Regions from separate parts of the Shewanella sp. 553 genome, predicted to be linked through region 1. Evidence: predicted binding sites of a transcription regulator. Region 1 holds the regulator's gene; each other region holds the start of a gene.
What was found. The regulator sigma-54, encoded in region 1, starts transcription at its own class of promoters, with help from an activator protein. The targets are predictions, from matches to a motif close to GTTGGCACGNNNNTNGNNT.
Positions count from the first base shown of each region.

Region 1 (5,092 bases):
TAGCGTGCAATACGACGAACAAGGCAAACTTAATAGCCGCGTCTCGGCTAGCCATATGGAACACTATGCCGAGCGTAATATGACCTATTTTACCCAGCCTACTTATCTGGTCTATCCCGATAACGGCGATGCTCAGTGGCGGTTGCGCTCGGCTCGGGGTACATTAGACAAAGACAGTGGCAAAGTCATCTTGGAAAATAATGTCATTATTGATGCCATTAGCCCTGAAGAGCCCATCCAAACCATAGAAACCAACTACATGGAATTGGACCTCAACACCATGATCATGACATCCGATCAAACCATTCGGATCACCGGTAACGATTTTTTGATTACCGGAAAAGGCTTATATGCCGACCTCAATGCACAAAAAGTACGACTGACGAGCCAGGTAGAAGGAACATATGAAACTAAATAATCTTATTCTTGCAGGCCTGTTAACCATGGTTAGCCTGCAGAGTGCGGCGAATGAAACCGACCTGCTGCAAGAGGTTAAGATTTCAGCCGCAAGCCAAGAAGCTGATATTAAAAATAATCAGATTATCTTCAATGGCCCAGTAGAGGTGACTCAAGGCTCCATTAAAATTTTAGCCGATGAATTACGCGCCTTTACCAAAGAAAATAGTAGCGGCAAAATCTTAGTGGCAAAGGGTAAGCCAGCCACTTATACACAGGTGATGGAAAATGGTCGTCCAGCGTCAGCCAGCGCCAATGAGATCCGCTATGAACTGTCGACCCGCACTCTAACCCTAATTGGTAATGCCACCCTCGAACAAGAAGGTAGCCAAGTCACAGGTAATCAAATTCGCTACAACATTGAGCAGCAACAGTTGATAGCCGAAAGTACGGGTAGCGATCGCGTTATCACCATCATTCAACCCGAAAGTTACCAAGACAACAGCAAAAGTCAGCCCCAAGAACAGCCCAAGCAGGAAAAGCAATGACAGAGATGACGCTAAAAGCGGTTAACTTAGCCAAAAGCTACAAAAGCCGCGCCGTGGTACAAGATGTCAGCTTAACCGTACGCACAGGGCAAATCGTCGGCTTGCTAGGGCCTAATGGCGCAGGTAAAACCACCACCTTTTACATGGTGGTCGGTCTAGTCCAGAGTGACAAGGGACGTATTTTTATTGACGATGACGATCTCACTTTAGATCCTATGCATTTGCGCGCCCGCAAAGGGATTGGCTATCTACCGCAAGAAGCCAGTATTTTTCGGAAATTATCGGTACGCGATAATATTATGGCGGTATTACAAACCCGACGCGAGCTCAGTAACGATGCGCGCGAAGAGGAGTTGGAGCACCTGCTAGAAGAGTTTCATATTACTCACATCCGCGATAGTCAGGGGATGGCACTGTCCGGTGGCGAACGTCGTCGCGTCGAAATCGCCCGAGCATTAGCCGCCAATCCTAAGTTTATTTTGCTTGATGAACCCTTCGCCGGGGTCGATCCCATTTCGGTTATCGACATCAAAAAGATTATTGAGCAACTGAAAAATCGTGGCCTTGGCGTACTGATCACCGACCACAACGTACGTGAAACATTGGATGTGTGTGAAAAAGCCTACATTGTCAGTCACGGTAATTTGATTGCCGAAGGAACACCCGATGAGATCTTAGATAACCAACAAGTTCGAGCGGTGTACTTAGGAGAACAATTCAAGCTATAGTTAACGTTATTAGCGCTCAAGGTAAAAGGCTAAACCGCTCTTACCTTGTTAAGTAGATCATTCGCCTTAGCGGTTTAATACCAGAGGCAGCTTTCTCACTTTAGAATTAGAAACAAGGGAATAGCAGTACGATGAAAGCGTCACTTCAGCTCAAAATGGGTCAGCATTTAACCATGACGCCCCAGTTGCAACAGGCCATTCGTCTGTTGCAACTCTCGTCATTGGAATTGCAGCAAGAGATCCAGCAAGCATTAGAGTCTAACCCTCTACTCGAGTTAGACGAGGAGCAAGAAGGCGCCAATATCGACTCAGAACAAGAGCGTAATGACAACTTCGACACCGATTACAATGAGCAACTGCAAGTCGACTCGAGTGAAGACAATTCAAGCTTAGAAACCTCCGATGCACTCAATCAAGACTCTATGCCCGATGAGCTTCCCGTCGACACCACATGGGATGAGGTCTATACCGCCTCACCCAACTCCAGCTCTGGTGCCATGCGCGACGATGACATGCCCTTTCAAGGGGAAACCAGCGAAGGCTTGTATGAACACCTCGAATGGCAAAAAAACCTCACGCCCTTTTCTGACAACGATCTTGCTATCGCCACCGCCATCATTGACGCCATAGACGAGCGCGGCTACTTGACGCAAACGTGCGACGATATTCTCGAAGCCATGGGCGATCCTGAAATCGAACTCGACGAAATTGAAGCGGTATTAAAACGGGTACAACATTTCGATCCTATCGGGATTGGTGCCAGAGACCTCAGCGAATGCCTGATGATCCAACTGGCCCAATACAACCCCGACACCCCGCATATCGACAACGCCAGACTCTTGATCCGTGATTACTTAGATCTTATCGCCGGACGAGACTTTCGCCTATTGATGCGTAAGACCAAGCTGAAAGAGGATGACCTGCGTGAGGCCATAGCGCTAATTCAAACCCTCAATCCGCGCCCGGGGCTGGCCATTACTGCCAGTCGCGACGAATACGTGATCCCCGATGTCACAGTTAGCAAGAAAAAAGGTCGCTGGGTGGTCGAGCTTAATCCCGATAGTATGCCTAAGATTAATGTAAACCAACATTATGCCTCGATGGCACGCAGCACCAAAAACCAAGCCGATGGCCAGTTTATTCGTGGTCACTTGCAAGAAGCTAAATGGTTTCTAAAAAGTTTAGAGAGCCGCAACGATACCTTGCTTAAGGTCACCAACTGCATTGTCGATTTCCAGCAAGGTTTTTTCGAGTTTGGTGAAGAAGCGATGAAACCTATGGTGCTTAATGATATTGCCGAAGCGGTCGAGATGCATGAATCGACCATCTCGCGGGTCACTACCCAAAAGTATATGCACACGCCAAGAGGGATTTTTGAGCTGAAATACTTTTTCTCCAGCCATGTCGGGACCGACGATGGTGGTGAATGCTCTTCTACTGCGATCCGCGCTTTTATTAAGAAGCTAGTCGCCGCAGAAAATCAAAAGAAACCCTTAAGTGACAGTAAGATGGCACAACTGCTGGCAGAGCAAGGTATCCAAGTCGCTCGACGCACGATTGCAAAATATCGTGAGGCGATGTTGATACCGCCGTCAAATCAACGTAAAAGCTTATAATCAACAACTGGAAACCGGAGGAATCACTTTATGCAAATAAATCTGACTGGGCACCACATCGAGATCACCCAATCTCTGCGCAACTATGTTGAAGAAAAGTTTACAAAGCTTGAACGGCATTTCGATCAGATCAATAATGTCCATGTGATATTAAATGTCGAAAAATTGATGCAAAAAGTTGAAGCAAAGTTACATCTCCGTGGTGGGGAAGTATTTGCAACATCAGAGCACGCGGACATGTATGCCGCGATAGATTCCCTGATCGATAAATTAGATCGTCAGGTCATTAAACACAAAGAGAAGCTAATAAAGCATTAACGATGGAACTTAGTACCATCCTGCGGCCGGAGTGCACAACCTGCGCCACTCCGGGCAGTAAGAAAAAGGTACTGGAACTTATCAGCGACTTGGCCGCTGTCCAGTACCCCACCCTTTCCTCTCAAGAGATTTTTGAAAGCCTTTTGGCGAGAGAGAAAATGGGCAGCACAGGTATAGGCAATGGTATCGCGATCCCTCACGGACGGCTGACGAATATTGAGAAGCCAGTCGCCGTATTGATTAAATGTGCTGAGCCAATCGCATTCGATGCAATTGATAATCAGCCCGTCGATATCCTCTTTGCATTATTGGTTCCTTCAGAGCAATGCGAACAGCACCTTAGCACCCTCGCCGCGATGGCAGAGAAATTAAGTGATAAAGCCATCATCAAACAGCTAAGAAAAACCCACGACGAGGCAGAATTGTATCAGGTGATCACCCAATGAAATTGGTAATGGTATCTGGGCGATCAGGCTCAGGAAAATCGGTAGTCCTTAGGGTACTGGAAGATCTGGGTTATTACTGTGTCGATAATCTGCCACTACAGATGATGGACTCACTGCTCAGTCAGCTCAAAGGTCGAAATGAACTCGTAGCCATAAGCGTCGATGTGCGCAACATGCCCAGCGAGGACATTCAGCTGGAGAAGCAGCTAGCTAATCTCCCTAAAGATACCGAAATACTGAGTTTCTTCTTAAACTCATCTGACGATGTGTTACTTAAACGCTACAGTGAAACCCGCAGGTTACATCCACTGTCACGCTCAAAAGCCTCTCTCAAAGAAGCCATTCAACTTGAAGGCAAAATGCTCGAGCCTATCTCTAAGATGGTCGATCACTACATCGACACCTCTACCCTTAACATCTATGATTTAAGCGATAAGGTACGCGAGATCTTACTAGGCACAGTAGACAAGGAGTTAGTGATTAACTTTGAGTCATTTGGCTTTAAATACGGTATGCCAAGTGAAGCAGACTTTATGTTTGACGTGCGTTTTCTGCCCAATCCCCACTGGGAAACGGAGTTACGCCCGCTGACGGGTCTCGACCAACCAGTGCAGCAGTTTTTAAGTCAGCAGCCGCTAGTAAATAAGTTTATTTGGCAGATAGAAAATCTATTCGAAACGTGGCTGCCACACCTTGAGCGCAATAACCGTAGCTACTTAACGATCGCCATTGGTTGTACCGGCGGCCAACATCGCTCGGTGTATGTGACCGATCAACTGGCCAAGCTGTTCAATAAAGGGAAACATAAGGTACAGGCGCGCCACAGAGAACTTCAGCATGAACAAGCTTGAACGCCAATTAACCATCTGCAACAAGCTGGGGTTGCATGCGCGAGCCGCCACCAAACTGGCGGTATTGGCCGCTCAGTTTGATGCCCAAGTCACCTTAATTCAAGGTGACAAGCAAGCTTCAGCCGCCAGTGTGCTTGGGCTATTAATGCTAGAAACCGGCTTTGGTAAAACTATTACCATCACCAGTGA
Region 1 covers NZ_CM181701.1:493,212-498,303, reverse strand. The annotation lists gene lptC (LPS export ABC transporter periplasmic protein LptC) at 1-418, shown strand, start outside; gene lptA (lipopolysaccharide transport periplasmic protein LptA) at 405-944, shown strand; gene lptB (LPS export ABC transporter ATP-binding protein) at 941-1,672, shown strand; gene AC5YBZ_RS02310 (RNA polymerase factor sigma-54) at 1,804-3,288, shown strand; gene hpf (ribosome hibernation promoting factor) at 3,319-3,606, shown strand; gene ptsN (PTS IIA-like nitrogen regulatory protein PtsN) at 3,609-4,052, shown strand; gene rapZ (RNase adapter RapZ) at 4,049-4,903, shown strand; gene AC5YBZ_RS02290 (HPr family phosphocarrier protein) at 4,890-5,092, shown strand, end outside.

Region 2 (5,092 bases), 770 kb from region 1:
GCATCGGGGTAAATAAGCCGTTTTAACATCGGCCGCACCACAAAGAGGATCAACGCCAGAATAATAAGCCCACCCATCACTAGCTTAACCGCGCGCCAAAACCAGGGTTGCTCCCACATTTCTAGCGCAGGCGCGTCTTCAATCAACTGATCCATAAAGGGAACCGTAACCAGTTCAATCATGTCCCCTCGCTGGGTATTAAAGCCCACGGCGCCTTCGAGTAGCCGACGAATATTGGCCAGCTCCTGCTCGGTGCGCGCCACACGCTGCACTTGACCATCGGCGCCAGCAGGACCGGTTTTAAAGTCGATGGCAACCGATACACTGACGCGTCTGACCACGCCAATTTGCTGGCGGGTATGGCTAATGGTGGTGTCGAGTTCATAGTTGCGGGTGGCTTCTTTATGGCTAGAGCCAGGTGCCGTGCGCTCTTGTTGGTTATCCATCGCGTTTTGAGGAATGTTCGACTCCATCGGCGGTTGGTTCGACAGCGCGCCAGGAATGCCGCCTGTGGTCGAGCCCACCGATTGATTTTCAACGGTCATTTCACTGCGCATGGCAGGTAAATCAGGATTAAAGCGTTTCGCGGTCTGCTCCACGGCAGTAAAGTCCATATTCACATCGACCTGAGCGGTAAAGTTTTCTGGGCCGAGAATAGGCATCAATATCGACTCAATCTTATTGCGATATTCTGACTCTTTTTGCTGTACTAACTCTTGCTCTCGCCTGGCCCTTGCAGAAACTGCATCTTGGCTGCCCGAGTTAAGTAAACGGCCATTAGAATCAGTAACCGTGACGCGCGTAGGCTCAAGACCGTGTACCGCAGAGGCGACGATGTCGACAATCGAGTCTATCTCTTCTTGGCCTAATCCGCCTCGGCGAGTACTGATAACTACGGTGGCGGTTGGAGTTGAACGATTTCGAGCAAAGACATTTTCTTTGGGGATGGCCAAAATCACTTTAGCGCGATTGACACTCTTAAGCTCTTCGATGGTACGGGCAAGGTTTTGCTCTTGGCTGTGTTTTAAACGTGCTTGCTCCATGCGCTGACTGACACCGAAGCCGCTGTCTTGGGACAGATAATCATTTTTAGCTGCCGAGTTGTCGATGCCTTCTCGGCTGAGCATCATTTTCACTTCTTGATATTGATCCTCAGGCACCTTCAACACATCAACATCAATTTGGTAGTCAACTTTATTTTTATCTAGCACATCGAGGACTTGCACCATCTCGGCAGTGTCCATTTTACCCAACGGGCGATATTCAGGCTCTTGCGCCCATAACATGACAAACACAGCCAAGGCTAAACAGATCGCCAGCGCTAAGATCATGGTCACTTGACGTAGCATGTCGACGCCGCCAAAAGCACCACCACTGGGTTTGTGCTCTTCTTGGACTCCACCGGCTAACATGTCGTCTGCAGTAGAGTTTGTTCCCACTACCATATCTGTGCTCACTATAGATACCTGCTGTGTTTTTTATTAAGAAATGCGTGATCGAAAAAGCTGCCCACTATACCGGCATGCTCATGATCTCTTTGTACGCTTCGACAAGTTTGTTACGCACTTGCACTGTGGCTTCAAATGCGACGCTGGCTTTTTCGCGTGCGATAACAGTGTCAGATAATGTCACTCGGGTATCGCCCATATCGAGACGCGTTTGCATCGACGATGAGTGCCCCTGTAATGAGTTCACTGTGCCGACCGCTTGTGAGAGGAGTTGACCGAAGTCACTGCCACTGGTGTTGGAGACTTGCTGAGTTATGTTAGGAGTGATCCCGCTAGGCTTAATTTCACCACTGAGCGATTGCATCTCCTGCAATAAAGAATTGGCACCAATCTGCATACTAACCTCTTAGTCGCCGTATTATTGACGAAAAATTTCTGTTAGCAAGTGCAATGCAATATTATTGCCAGAATGATCAACCGATAGCACTTTAAGCCAGCGAATTGCTTAAATAACCGCCTAGAGGCGGCCATTAAATCAAGCATTGGTCTAGAATTGACCACGCAATTAAGCGGTGAACCGCGAGCCTTAAATAGCAGAAGTAAAAGCGCAGCATAAGAAGATAACTTCTGCTGCTGCGCTTATCGGTCATAGCCCATGTTGTGCGTTCTACGAGGGGGAATTACGCCGGAAGTTGGATGCCTAAATCGCGCATCTTGGCCATTTTATAACGCAGTGTGCGGGCACTGATCCCCAGCTTTTCGGCAACCAACTTGCGACTGCCATTGCACTGAGACAATGTCTCGAGGATGATCACGTGCTCTTGTGCTTTGAGCTCATCGCCTAGGCCATCTAGCTCGGCACTTTTGGGTTCGCCAAATTGCGGCGCACTGTCGATACCGATATCTTGGTTGTCGATAATAATATCGCCCCCCGTGATGCTATCTCCCGACTGTAAAATCAGGGCTCGTTGTATCACGTTATCGAGCTCACGTACGTTACCCGGCCAGCGATGGGTTAATAATCGTCGTGATGCCGACTCATCTAATTGCGGTACATAAGCTAATCCGCCCGACTTGGCATGACGCTGCACTAAGTGCTTAGCCAAGGGTAAAATATCTGCAGGGCGCTGATACAATGCCGGCCATGTCAGCGGAAAAACGTTAATCCGATAATAGAGATCTTCACGGAACTCGCCTCTAGCGGCGATAGCTTTTAAATCACGGTTGGATGTCGCCAATACCCGCACATCTAGCTTAATGGTTTTGCGGCCACCTAAGCGCTCGACTTCTCGCTCTTGCAGCACCCGTAATAGCTTGGCCTGTAGGCCTAAATCCATTTCAGAGATCTCATCAAGCAACAAGGTGCCGCCCTGTGCCTGTTCAAATTTCCCCGGACAGGCCTGATAAGCGCCAGTAAATGCGCCCTTTTCATAACCAAACAGGGTCGCCTCAAGCATATTTTCAGGGATCGCCGCACAGTTAATTGCCACAAAAGGGCCTTCGGTGCGGGTACTGTGCTGATGAATGTAGCGGGCTAATACTTCTTTGCCCGAACCACTTGGCCCCATGATCATCACCGAGGCGTCTGAATGAGCCACCTTTTGCGCCAACGCCAATAATGCTAGGCTTTTGTCATCGGCCACAATCGGCTGATTTTCGATCAATTTAGGTTTTAAATAGCGCGACACCTGATTTAATAGCACCTCGGGCGCGAAGGGTTTAGCTAAATAATCAACCGCACCCAATTTAATGGCGCTCACCGCATTATCTATGGTGGCAAAAGCGGTCATTAATAGCAGTGGCAACTGACTGTAGTGCTGCTGTAAATAATTGAGTAAGCCTAAGCCGCCGATGCCGTCCATCTGCACGTCACTGATCACCATGTCAAACCGATGTTCTTTTAACGCCACTATCGCCTCTTCGGCAGAGCCAACATCGACACATTCATACTGGGCTAACAGTAAGGTATCGACCAAAGCCTCACGCAGAGAAACGTCATCTTCAACCAATAAGATATGAGCTTCAGCCATGGGCCACCTCCACGTTCTGTTCGGCCATTGCCGGTAAGGCGAATGAGGCCCGGCACCCTTGACCGCGTATACAATTGAGCTGCAGTTGGCCATGATGGTTTGCCACCACGGTTTGCACCACGGCCAGACCTAAGCCAGTACCTTGAGATTTGGTGGTGAAAAATGGTTCTAATACCTGTTGCTGCATGGATTTATCCATCCCTTTGCCGTTATCAACCACTTCAAACAGGATCTGCTGCGCATTATCCTGCGCCTTAATCCAAATGTGTGTGGCTCCGGCCTCTACACTGTTGATCACTAAATTATTAATGGCAGAACTCAATGCGGCGCGATTGGCCATAAAGGTCTGTGTTGAGGTCATATCCACATGCAAGCGACACTCTTTGCGCGCCGCGATCGGCTCACAATTGGCCAGCACAATATCGACCACTTCGGTCATGGTACACTCATCGGTCAACTCTTGTTGACGCCCTTTAGCCATCAACAACATATCATCGACCTGCTGCGATAACTCATTGAGCCTGTCGATAAGCTTTGATTGAAAACGCTGGCGTGAATCCGGGGTTAGTTTCGGGCTACCCAGATTCGAGGCATACAATAAGGCAGCCGATAATGGGGTTCTCACTTGATGCGCTAAGCTTGCCACCATTTTACCTAAGGCAGATAAACGTTGCAGGTGAGATAAGTTCTTTTGCAGCAAACGGGTCTCGGTCAGATCGGTCAGCACAATCAACTGCCCTGGCTCTGGCGTTAAGGGGGTTATCGCCAACTTAACTCGGCGACCATTTTTCAGTGAGACTTCGTGGCCATCATCATGTTGCGGCGCAAAGGCGCGGTTAATGATCTGCAGCCAGCGCATGCCCGCCAGTGGCTGGCCAAGTAACTGTACCGCCACTGGATTAGCCTCAGTCACAATACCATCGCCATTAATGATCACTACACCCGATGGCATCGCTTGGAGAATATGCTCCATGGTGCTAGACATCGCATCGTTAGCGACGCTGCTGGCCATCATCAATGGCGCTGAGTCAAACTCAGTAAAATCTAATTTGGGCGTAGCGGACATAATCACTCCGTCAATAAAATGCTGCTAACGGAGTTAATGCAGATATTATGCCAATAAAAAAGGGCACTATGATGAGTACCCTTAGATCAGTGTTTTTGTAGCTGTAAGCAGGAGTGGTTAGTCTTTACTCATGCCATATTTACGCATTTTTTCAACTAAGGTGGTGCGACGTATTCCCAGCATTTCTGCGGCTCTGGCGACCACATTATCTTGTTGTTCTAGCGCTTGGCGGATCATATCAATCTCAAGTTCAGCCAAGAGATCTTTAAGGTTGACCCCTTCAGGTGGTAATTCACTGGGGAAGCGGCTCTCAGGCATATCCACCACCACTTCATCGCTAAAGATAGACGCCAAGGCATCACGCTCTAACTCTTCTTCGCTGATTTCAACTTGATATTCTGGCACATCAATATGACGATACTTCAATGGCAAGTCGTTCACATCGACTAGGCCACCAGGATAGAGAATAGTTAAACGTTCGACTAGGTTAGACAGTTCTCTGACATTACCTGACCAGCTATGCTCTTTGAGTGATTCGATGGCGCGCT
Region 2 covers NZ_CM181701.1:1,258,355-1,263,446, reverse strand. The annotation lists gene fliF (flagellar basal-body MS-ring/collar protein FliF) at 1-1,445, opposite strand, end outside; gene fliE (flagellar hook-basal body complex protein FliE) at 1,513-1,845, opposite strand; gene AC5YBZ_RS05640 (sigma-54-dependent transcriptional regulator) at 2,129-3,478, opposite strand; gene AC5YBZ_RS05635 (sensor histidine kinase) at 3,471-4,544, opposite strand; gene AC5YBZ_RS05630 (sigma-54 dependent transcriptional regulator) at 4,662-5,092, opposite strand, start outside.
Region 2: a site for sigma-54 is predicted at 1,899-1,917, ahead of fliE (flagellar hook-basal body complex protein FliE). Genes of this name have one in related genera too.

Region 3 (5,092 bases), 1.8 Mb from region 1:
AGTTATTAAACCGCTGCCAGCATCAATTTAAGATTGCATAATACTAAATAGTGCGAACCTGCGTAAAACCGATCAAGAGGGGTCATTCTTAATCGACTTAACGGGATCAGGTCATCCCAAATCAACTGCAACTATTGTATTAAATTAAGAACGTTGTGCAACGTGTAATATAACCAAGTTACTATCACGTTTAAAAATCAGCACAAGCTCAATCACCAAAGCAAGATTAACTATATGAATTAAAACAAAAAAGCCCTACAACCAATCGGTTGTGGGCTTATTGTGTTCATGCTAGAACAATGTTTTCAATTATATGTTTACTCTCTCACAAACTCCCCCGCAGAGACTAGCACCATTGCGAGAACAATAACGAGTCTACAAAATTACTTTCGCTTAGCATATAGCGACTCATAAGGCGCATCCCAATAAGGTGGCGCACCGATATGCCCCTTAATAAAGTCAATAAATGCACTCACCTTGGGTGCTAAATGTTTACGTCGTGGGTAGACGGCTTGCAAGGGTAAATGGTGAGTCAATTGCCATTCTGGTAACAGCGGGACTAAGGTGCCTTTGGCTATCTCATCTTCTAATAGATAACTGGCAAGATACACCACACCTAAACCACTAACCGCAGCCGATTTCAGGGCAGGTGCATTATCGACCCTAAAGTTACCCGAGACCCCTATCTCACAATAATCATCTTCTTTCTTAAACTGCCAAACACTGTGTTCGTGCCACTCGCCTTGATACACAAGACAGTTATGGTCGACTAACTGCTCTGGACGCTCAGGATAACCATGCTTTTCGACATAATCGGGGGAAGCCAGCAGTAAAAACTGGCACTTCATTAAGGGTCTGGCCACCATACCCAGCGGCAATTGCTCTGACATAGTTAATAGTAGGTCTAATCCTTCACTGACGACATCCACTTTATGGTCTAACAAGCTGACCTGTAATTCTAACTCCGGATGTTTAGCCATAAAATCAGGTAATGCTGGAATAAGATGCATGGTTCCAAAAGACTGTGAAATCCCCACTTTAAGCACACCGCGGGTGGCATCATTAAGATTGTGTACACTCGCAACCGCTTGCTCGGCATCTCTCAGTAACTCTTCACCTTGGGTATAGAGTAACTGTCCGGCCTCGGTTAGACTCAAACTACGCGTGGTACGCTGGATCAGCTGAACACCAAGTTTATGTTCTAAATCAGCAACCTGGGTGCTAACTTTAGATTTAGAAATCCCCAATTTACGCGCGGCGGAACTAAAACTACCTGCACGAGCAACATGAGTAAAAATTGCAATAGGTTCTAAAAGTTCTAACATTTAAATAGCCTTAAGGTGTTTGCGACCATATTAATATATGTTGTAAACCATAGTGATAAGCCACCCGTTTATGGTTATCTCTGTGATAATTAAAAATAACTTAACAGTAGAGTCAAACTGTTACTCATTTCATCATCGAAATTTAGCCAGCATTGTTATAATTTTTCGCAAGTATACCAAAAATTTACGCTTTAATTCTAATTCCTGCCATGCATTAGCATTGATTCTGTGGGTAAATGAAGAAATATAACCAACCTGCAAACAAAAAAGCCCTACACCCAAGGCAAGTGTAGGGAAAATGTAGCCATATAAGGCCTACTAGAGAAGATGCAACAATTCGCAGTTATTCTAACAATAGTTTCTGAGGGGGATTCATTAGGGGATAAGTAGTCAACTCAGGTACTTGTTGACGTAATTGCGACTCAAGCGCAACCAACTGCTGAAAGTCATCACACAGTTTGTCAGCGCGCTGCTGCAAATCATTACTTTGTTGCTCAATTTGCACTTCGATATCTTTACCGACATTGTCCATCTTGGTGGCGAATGCTTGCATTTTTTGCTCAAACGAGTCGCCATCACCTTTCATCATCTCGCTACCTAGCGTCATTATCATGCTACCAATAGAGCTTTGTACCAATTGCTCCATCTGCTGTTCAAACTCTTGGTCCAAAGTCTCTTCCAATGAAGACTCTGTAGCACCTAGATAAAATTTATCGCCATTTTGGTAAGCAACAGTATCAATTCGCTGGCTTAATCCGGCCATCATTTCATCAATTTTGGCGCCACTCGCATCACCAAGCAAAGGGGTTAACGCCATGCTGACTGCGGTTGAGGCAATATCCACAGCATCATGAACAAGATCAATAACCTCTGGCAACTGTCTCGACACTTCATCAGCGTATTGGTTAACTAAAGTTCGTTGCTGCTCGTTGAGTGCCACCTCGACGCCATCGACATACAGCTTGCCAAGCTCGATGCGATACACCTCTTTTTGAGCCTCTGTTATCACCAGTTTCTGAGGTTCAACCGCCACGTCATAATTAAGGCTTACCTCGCACTGATGATTATCATGGCCAAAAGAGAGGCGATTATCTTGCTCGCTCGCCATAGTGCTGCTAGTGACCAGTAGTGCACACAATCCCAAAGAGGTGCTGATGTTGTTCATATCATTAATCCTTAATTATAAGTTATGGATATCAATTGCCAGCGGCATCACCAGAAACGGGCATGAGATATCGCTATCGTTGACGCTTGTTAGATTGACTTAATGTAAGCTCAATGAATACAGGATTTATGCCAAAATAAATATAAGTATAACTATCAATTGTTTAAGGATTTATTTAAAAGAGGTATAAGCGAGAGGTTAGCAATTTAAACCAGTAGTTAGTCACTATTGCTAATCTCATCAAAAGATTAGAAAATCGAGCGACCCAGAGATTGAGATAGCAGCTCAAGGGCTGCGGTGCCAGCAAGAGAGTTACCATTTTTATCTAACTCGGGCGACCAAACGCATACGCTCATATCGCCGGGAATAACGGCAATAATGCCACCGCCAACCCCACTTTTACCCGGCATGCCGACGCGATAAGCAAACTCCCCTGCGCCGTCGTATAGGCCAGATGTAGCCAATAAGGCATTGAGCTTTCGGGTCTGAACCGGCGAAACAATCGCCTCACCCGACAAACTTTTACCGCCATTCGCCAAGTAAAGCATCGCCTTAGACAGATCGGCGCAGCTCATACGCATGGCACAATAATGAAAATAGTTTTTTAAGACTTTATTGACATCATTATTGAAATTACCAAAAGACTTCATCAAATAGGCAATCGCAGCATTGCGGGCGCTGTGATCATATTCTGATGCAGCCACCTGCTTGTCATACACTATATGCGGGTTACCGCTAAAGCCCTGACTATCTCCAGCATGCGCTGCTTAGGTGCTCCAAGACGAGTATGCAATAGATCGGCAATAATTAAAGCGCCAGCATTAATAAACGGATTACGCGGCACGCCACGTTCAAGTTCAATTTGCACTAGGGAGTTAAATGATTGTCCAGATGGTTCTTTGCCTACCCGAGACCAGATATCTAGTTCTTCATACAGGGTGAGCGCCACAGTCAGGCTAAACACTTTGGAGATACTTTGTATCGAAAAAGGCTCTAAGTAATCACCAGCGCCTATGGTGGTGCCATCAATAGTGGTGACCGCAATGCCTAACTTACCGGGATCGACATTAGCTAATGCAGGAATATAGTCGGCGACCTTGCCTTGGCCGAGCAGGGGGCGAACTTGCGCCACCACCTGCTCTAATAATGCCTGTTCGGGCATTAATTCCACCAAATATCGTAAAGCTCGCTAACTTCAACCTTGGTTGTCGGTTGTTGCTGCCAAAACGCACGTACCGCTTCACGGTCTTCTTCGGTGCACTTACCGATAGACTGAGTGGCAACAATACCTTCCCACTCTTTATGTCCACCACCGTGGAAGCCTAACTTACGCGCCTCTATCACTTGGGCAATAAACTGATCCACTATAGTGTCGATCTGCTCTTCTGACACTGAATCGTCAAATGTCCAGTTAACATCAAATCCAAACTCTTGAAACTCATCAATACGCAGTTTTTTGCGAAGACGACGGCTACGTGTTGCCATATTTTACCCCGTTAATTGCTAACAATACTTACTCAATACAGCCAGATTAATCATTTGATTATCATGGCAATGTTAAAATCTTATTCACAGCGTTCGAACATTAGATCCCATACGCCATGGCCGAGACGATGACCACGGGCTTCAAACTTAGTTAAGGGGCGATGCTCTGGACGTGGCACAAAATCCCCGGTAACAGACTGATTTTTATAACCAGGTGCCGCGGTCATAACCTCAAGCATATGCTCGCTGTAATTTTCCCAATCGGTTGCCAAATGAAACACACCACCAATCTTAAGGCTGTTACGAATCGTCTGCACAAATTCAGGCTGCACAATACGACGCTTGTGATGACGTTTTTTGTGCCAAGGATCGGGGAAAAACAGCTGCACCCGCGCAAGAGAGCCAGGTAAGATACTGTTTTCGAGCACTTCAATCGCATCATGATGGAACACGCGTAAATTGGTCACGCCCGCTTCGGCGGCATCGGCTAAACATGCGCCAACCCCAGGTTTATGCACTTCAATACCAATAAAGTTCAGCTCAGGAGCGGCCTTAGCCATCTCGACCAGTGAGGCACCCATACCGAAACCGATCTCCAGTACGGTATCTGCTTCGCGGCCAAATATGGCGGCTAAATCCAGTGGCTGTGGCGAGTAATCTAGCCCCATCACTGGCCATTGTTGCTCCATTGCAACCGCTTGACCTTTTGTTAAACGCCCTTCTCGTAATACAAAGCTTCTTACTTTACGAAGGTATTTACCCTCTTCATTAAATTCAGCGGTGGTAACGTCACTCATTGTTTTAGCCTCAATAATCTGCCTGCGATGGCCATATAGTCTCTGATGTAGCTTAAATTAGGGTTATCTGCCGATAACGGCGCCTCACCAGCAAGATTGTAGTTAACCTTGATACTAATATATTTGGAAATCATAAAAAGAAAGGCATTATGCAAAGTTACTGGTGCAGTGCAAGCCCTATTGTCGCCAAAGTATACCAATAATCATCATAGATGCGACCAACGCTATAGCTTAACGCCTATTTAGGTTGAGAAACCAAGATACGCTCTATACACTGTGCGCCATGAAAAAAGAGCCATTTCACCAGCGCATTGTTAGCT
Region 3 covers NZ_CM181701.1:2,716,653-2,721,744, forward strand. The annotation lists gene AC5YBZ_RS12065 (LysR family transcriptional regulator) at 384-1,325, opposite strand; gene AC5YBZ_RS12070 (YggN family protein) at 1,669-2,490, opposite strand; partial or broken gene glsB (glutaminase B) at 2,739-3,652, opposite strand; gene AC5YBZ_RS12080 (YggL family protein) at 3,652-3,975, opposite strand; gene trmB (tRNA (guanosine(46)-N7)-methyltransferase TrmB) at 4,056-4,772, opposite strand; gene mutY (A/G-specific adenine glycosylase) at 5,056-5,092, shown strand, end outside.
Region 3: a site for sigma-54 is predicted at 2,608-2,626, ahead of AC5YBZ_RS12070 (YggN family protein). Genes of this name have one in related genera too.

Region 4 (5,092 bases), 740 kb from region 1:
ATTGGGCGCCATCAATGGCGGCACCATCTAAACTTGCATTATAAAAAGTCACCTCAGGTTTAGTGAGAATATAATGTTCAAGGGCAAGCAAATAGCCGCGAAAATTCAGATCGGTTGCTACTTTTTCGCCATGTCCGTTCATCACCCAATGTTGCTTGGCATTGGCGATAGAAGGGCCTAATTTACCGTCTTGCCAAAAGGCGTGGGTCTTATTATGCGGATAACTAAAATCACAACCAAATAAGGTTATCGATTGGCTGTTTAAATGTACGGCTAAATCGATGGCCGGATGGATGACGCTACCATTGGCAAATAGGCGCAGTTTAGGGCATTGCTGGTGGAACTCATCATAGATTTTACTGTGCGAGTAGGCTGCAAAACGTTGTCCTGGCCACCACTGTAACACTGCTTGCTGTGACTTGGGGAAGTAGACCAGTTTCACGTTATCAGGCACGTTATCGGGTAAAAATTCACGCGTGACATTTTGATCTATGCTCACGACGATATCGGGAACAATCTGTTCATTGAGTAAGGCTTTTAATGCGGTGTCGACGCTAATCATCAATGGCCGAGTCGCTTCTGGTAATGCTCGTTGCGCCCTAAGGTAAGCGTAATGCTGCTCAAGCGTGGGGCCAGTGGCGATGACCAAGGTTTGATTAGGTTCATATTGCAAGCTTAAAGTGGCGGCATCGGCATCTTGTTGCATGGTCGCAAGATTATCCCGCATGCGCTGCTGAAGCTCAGCGTCATCATTGCCATGGCTTCTGTTGGCAAAATCAAGGTTATTGTTAAATACCAATAAGTCACGCAATCTGGCATTGTCATCGCTGCTCAATAAGAGTTCGGGCGTGACGGTAATGTAGTGGGGCGGTAGTCGGTGTTGTTGAAGCTGGTGCACCAGCGTTAGGCGCGGATCGCTCAACCATTCGCGCTGATCGGTATAAGTCAGTAATAAGGCAAACAGGCTGACATTGAGCAGGCCAATACGAATGCTTTTTATATTGGGGTGCTGCACTAGGACGGCGGGGACATCTCCCATGCCGACACCATAAACCGTTAGGTCATTGCAGTTTGCTGGCAGTTGTTTAATCAACAGCTGCGCTTCGGCGATACGGTTATGCCGACTGCTCAATTGAATACCATTGACACTGATGGTTTGTTCATTGCCATTAACGAGACAAGCATCGAAGTGTTCAATGTTTGCCGCATGTAAGGCTGAAGCGAGCAGAGGCCAACGCTTATTAATGATCTCTAGGTTAGCAGTAAACAGCTCAGTCATTGACGCTATCCTTTATAGGGTTGAGGTAAATAGGAATAATGGAGATAAGTTGATGTTTATTGCGCAGCGTTGACGACAAAGCTGACTTTGGCTACCAGCATTATTTATCATGCGACTATTACGCGACTATTACGCTACTTTCACGCCGTAATACGCAGTTATTTTCATGGGGCTAAAGTACCTTAAAAACGCCTCAAAATCCATGATAAAGCGGATAGCAAGCTAGTCAAAAATCATATCAGCGCTTGGCACCCTAACCACAAGTGTGAGGATTTAAACTTAGACACTGGGCTTAAAAATGATCATGGCCGCAAGAATTGGTATGGCACTAATTAAATAAGATTATATCGATTAAATCGAAGGCTAAGCCGTGAGTGTTAACCTATTCACCTAGCTACGCAGGGGCACTAAACCATTGTTAACCTAGAGGGATGTATTAGGATGTTGGCGGTTAGTGATGGTTATTTTACCTATGCATAAGATAACCATTTTAGTGGCTATCTTATGGTCTCCCCACAGGGACTCGAACCCCGATCGATCGCTTAGGAGGCGACTGCTCTATCCTGTTGAGCTATAGGGAGACGCTGTTGATTATACTGTTTTTCATCTCGATGAAAAGGCTTTAGATTTAGTTGCTTAATTAGTGGCCGCTTGTCCGCTAAATTTTAATCGCAATGTCATTTACTTGTATATTTAGCGTCCCATTTTTTGGCTCGAGCAAGGCTGTTGCACTTTGCTGCGTGACTTGATCTATGGTGACCGTTGCGCGAGTTTCCCCGGCGATTGGGCGCATGTTGTCGAGCCTATCGGGTAAGTTTTGTTGCAATACAATTTGAAAACGGTCGCCCACTTTTATACCGTTGTTACGCCCCAGGTTGATGATCACTCGTCTGTCTTGCTTAGACACAATTTGTCCGAGTAGTGGCCTGCAGTTAAGCACTTTATCGATATCGGCACTGGCTTGTGCTAATACGGCATCAATATGTTGGCCATAGCTGGAATGCCAAAAGCGGGCGCTGTTTGCCGGCACTGTGGCTTGTCGATCAAACTCCCATGGGGCTGATGAATGATATAGCTCGCTCCAAACTTGCTCACCGCTGATACCATGATACAGCGATAGCTTTAGATGAAATTGCCGTTGTGGATAGTTATTCCAAAGACCTAGTAATCCGCCTTCAACGGGATCGGTGGAGATATCGACGATTGCTGGCAGTAGGATATATTGACTGTCGGTGATGTCGCTCAACCAACTGGGCAAACGGTAGCCTCGAACATCAACTAACGATTGCTCAATATCGAGGCGTTCGTTGGCGTGAACGTTGGCAAGGCTGGCATTGCTGCGCTGCTGAATGATGTTTCCCAAGCGTTGTGATAGTGCCTGTTCAAATTGACCGATATTGCCGTATCTGAGCTGCGCACGATCGGCAATCGATGCCTGTGGCACTAAAATGGCGGCTTTTAATGGTTCCACTTGGCACTGTTGCTCTGCGCCATCGATAACATCGGCTCTTAATGTCACTGTGATTTGTTGGTTTTCGATGCGCTCACTGAGCAGTTCGACTCGCGCAATGTTGGCTTGGTTCGACATAGAAAACCGGCTTTGTACCAGTTGACCATTTTGCGTCTGTTGCTGGCTGGTAAATTGGCCACCCGATTGCAAGGTGATAACACTTAAGGCTTGTTGTATGGCTTCTTCGCGCGCCTGATTGACATTGTTGTTGAGCACGTTGGCCTCGCCATGTGCTTCAATCCACTGTGCTGACACATTAAGATGGGTTAAACCGAGCAGTAGCAAGGATATGGTTAGCCGATTCATGTAAAAGTCTCTTTCAATAATAACAACGTAAACGCTACAACCTGCGTTATTAACTGCCAAAATGATGACAGTATTTGCGGTTGTTGGGCGATATTAGCCAGATGGCATCATAGCAAGCAATATACATGCCCGTATGTACTCTGTGGCACGATTGCTTGCTTAATGGGGTTAAAGGTTGGCGTGTTGAGGCCGATATAGGGTGGGAAACCATAGTGACTATTGCTATGACCTTGGCGTTGATTATTGTCTTATCGCGCTCACAGCGATTGCTGATGCCTGAGATACTTAGTATGCCATAATAGCCATATAAGTAATTAGGTTAGCACTTAGCTATTGGCTCATAATTTGCATTTTAAATTTATGCCAGTCGAACGCGCCGCGAATTTGTCGTGTGACATAGCGATAATCAAAGTTATCGTCTGCGTCAGTATCGACCGGGTTGTGATGTTAATGCATCAGCGCCGTCAAAGGTTAAGTCAACAGTTAAATCGTTAGCGGTTAACTTAGATGGGCGGCGATCAAGCCCTTGCGTTCATATTGAAACGGCATGTTATATGTGCATTTTTTCCGGCTAAGCCTTGCTTAGCGTTATACAGGACAGAGCAATGCGTACAGCGATATTTTTGTCATCTTTATTACTATTGGGGGGATGTGCGAGCAATGAGCCTGCTGCGCCGTCATTGGCAAGCGGCAATACTTTGCCTGCTCAATCGGCAGTGCTACACCTAAGCCAACAATTGGCTAATGAACTGATCAGGCAAAACGATCAACTCACACCTAAGCATCCGTTATTGGTGACAACGCCAGTGTTGTTAGGCAATTTAAGTGGCACTAATCCCTTGGGGTTACAATTACAGCAAGGTTTAATTGCTGCTATGCATGATCATCAATTTAATTTGGTCGATCTCAATGTGGCACAAAGTGTGCGCGTGACCGACAGTGGTGATTTTATATTGAGTCGTGATTGGCGTAAACTTGCGGACGATTTGCCAGTGGAGCATGTTTTGGTGTCGACCATGAATCTGTCGCTTGATGAGCTGGTGGTCAATAGTCGTATTGTGAATGTAACCAATAATCGTGTGGTATCAGTTGCTTCGGCGAGTGTCACCTTGGCTGAATTGCCTGGTTATCTTAGGGCGTCTGAGCGGGTGGAGTCTAAGCAAGGCTTGTTGATCCGTCACAGCATGCAGGGGCAGGGTAACATGCAAATGGTAGGAGAGCTGCAATGAGAATCTGGTTAATGGCAATACTGCTGACGCTAAGTGGCTGCGCTTCCCAAGATAGATATATTCAGTGGGAAACAGAAGCGCCTGAGCAGTTTCCTAAGTTAACCGCTATCGGCTACGCCCCCTTAGCGACACAACCGGCCAAAGAGCAGTCGCAACGGGTATTAATGGCGATGCAAGCATCCAAAATCGCGGCTTATCGTGAGTTAGCTGAGCAGGTATACGGCCAGCAGTTATCTGCGTCGAGCCAAGTCAGGGATTGGATGTTGTCTGATGATAATATTCAAGCTTCGGTGACCGGGGTGATACGCGGCGCCAGAGTGGTTAAGAGTTACCCGGCGGGTGAGCATTATGTGACTGAGCTGGAACTTGATTTTTCTCAAGTGTGGGCCTTGTACCAACAGCAAAATCGTCCACAAAAAGTGAAGCAAGTGACTTACTTCTAAGAGAGTTTCCTTTTAACGGAGCTCCATTTTAATTGAGCGACTTAATGTATTGCGCAATATTAAAGCCTCTATTTTAGAGGCTTTTTTGTGTCTCTTGGTTGTGTTTTTTAGATTGGGTCATTGCGTAGCGAAAGCGAGGTGCATGAGCTAGGCGCGATGCTGAATCAAGATAACACTACGCTGTGATTAAGTGCCTAAGCTTTAAGGTTATTGCCTAAGGTCGAAATCGTTGAGGTTTTGCCTTTACCATCGTAGGTAAGACTGGATGCGTTTCGACTGGCTTGCAAGGCTTGAGAGAAGCGATTGATACTGGCCATGCTGTGTT
Region 4 covers NZ_CM181701.1:1,232,958-1,238,049, forward strand. The annotation lists gene AC5YBZ_RS05495 (motility associated factor glycosyltransferase family protein) at 1-1,279, opposite strand, end outside; tRNA gene AC5YBZ_RS05500 (tRNA-Arg) at 1,785-1,860, opposite strand; gene AC5YBZ_RS05505 (flagellar assembly protein T N-terminal domain-containing protein) at 1,938-3,095, opposite strand; gene AC5YBZ_RS05510 (FlgO family outer membrane protein) at 3,701-4,324, shown strand; gene AC5YBZ_RS05515 (LPP20 family lipoprotein) at 4,321-4,767, shown strand; gene AC5YBZ_RS05520 (flagella synthesis protein FlgN) at 4,962-5,092, opposite strand, start outside.
Region 4: a site for sigma-54 is predicted at 3,428-3,446, ahead of AC5YBZ_RS05510 (FlgO family outer membrane protein). Genes of this name have one in related genera too.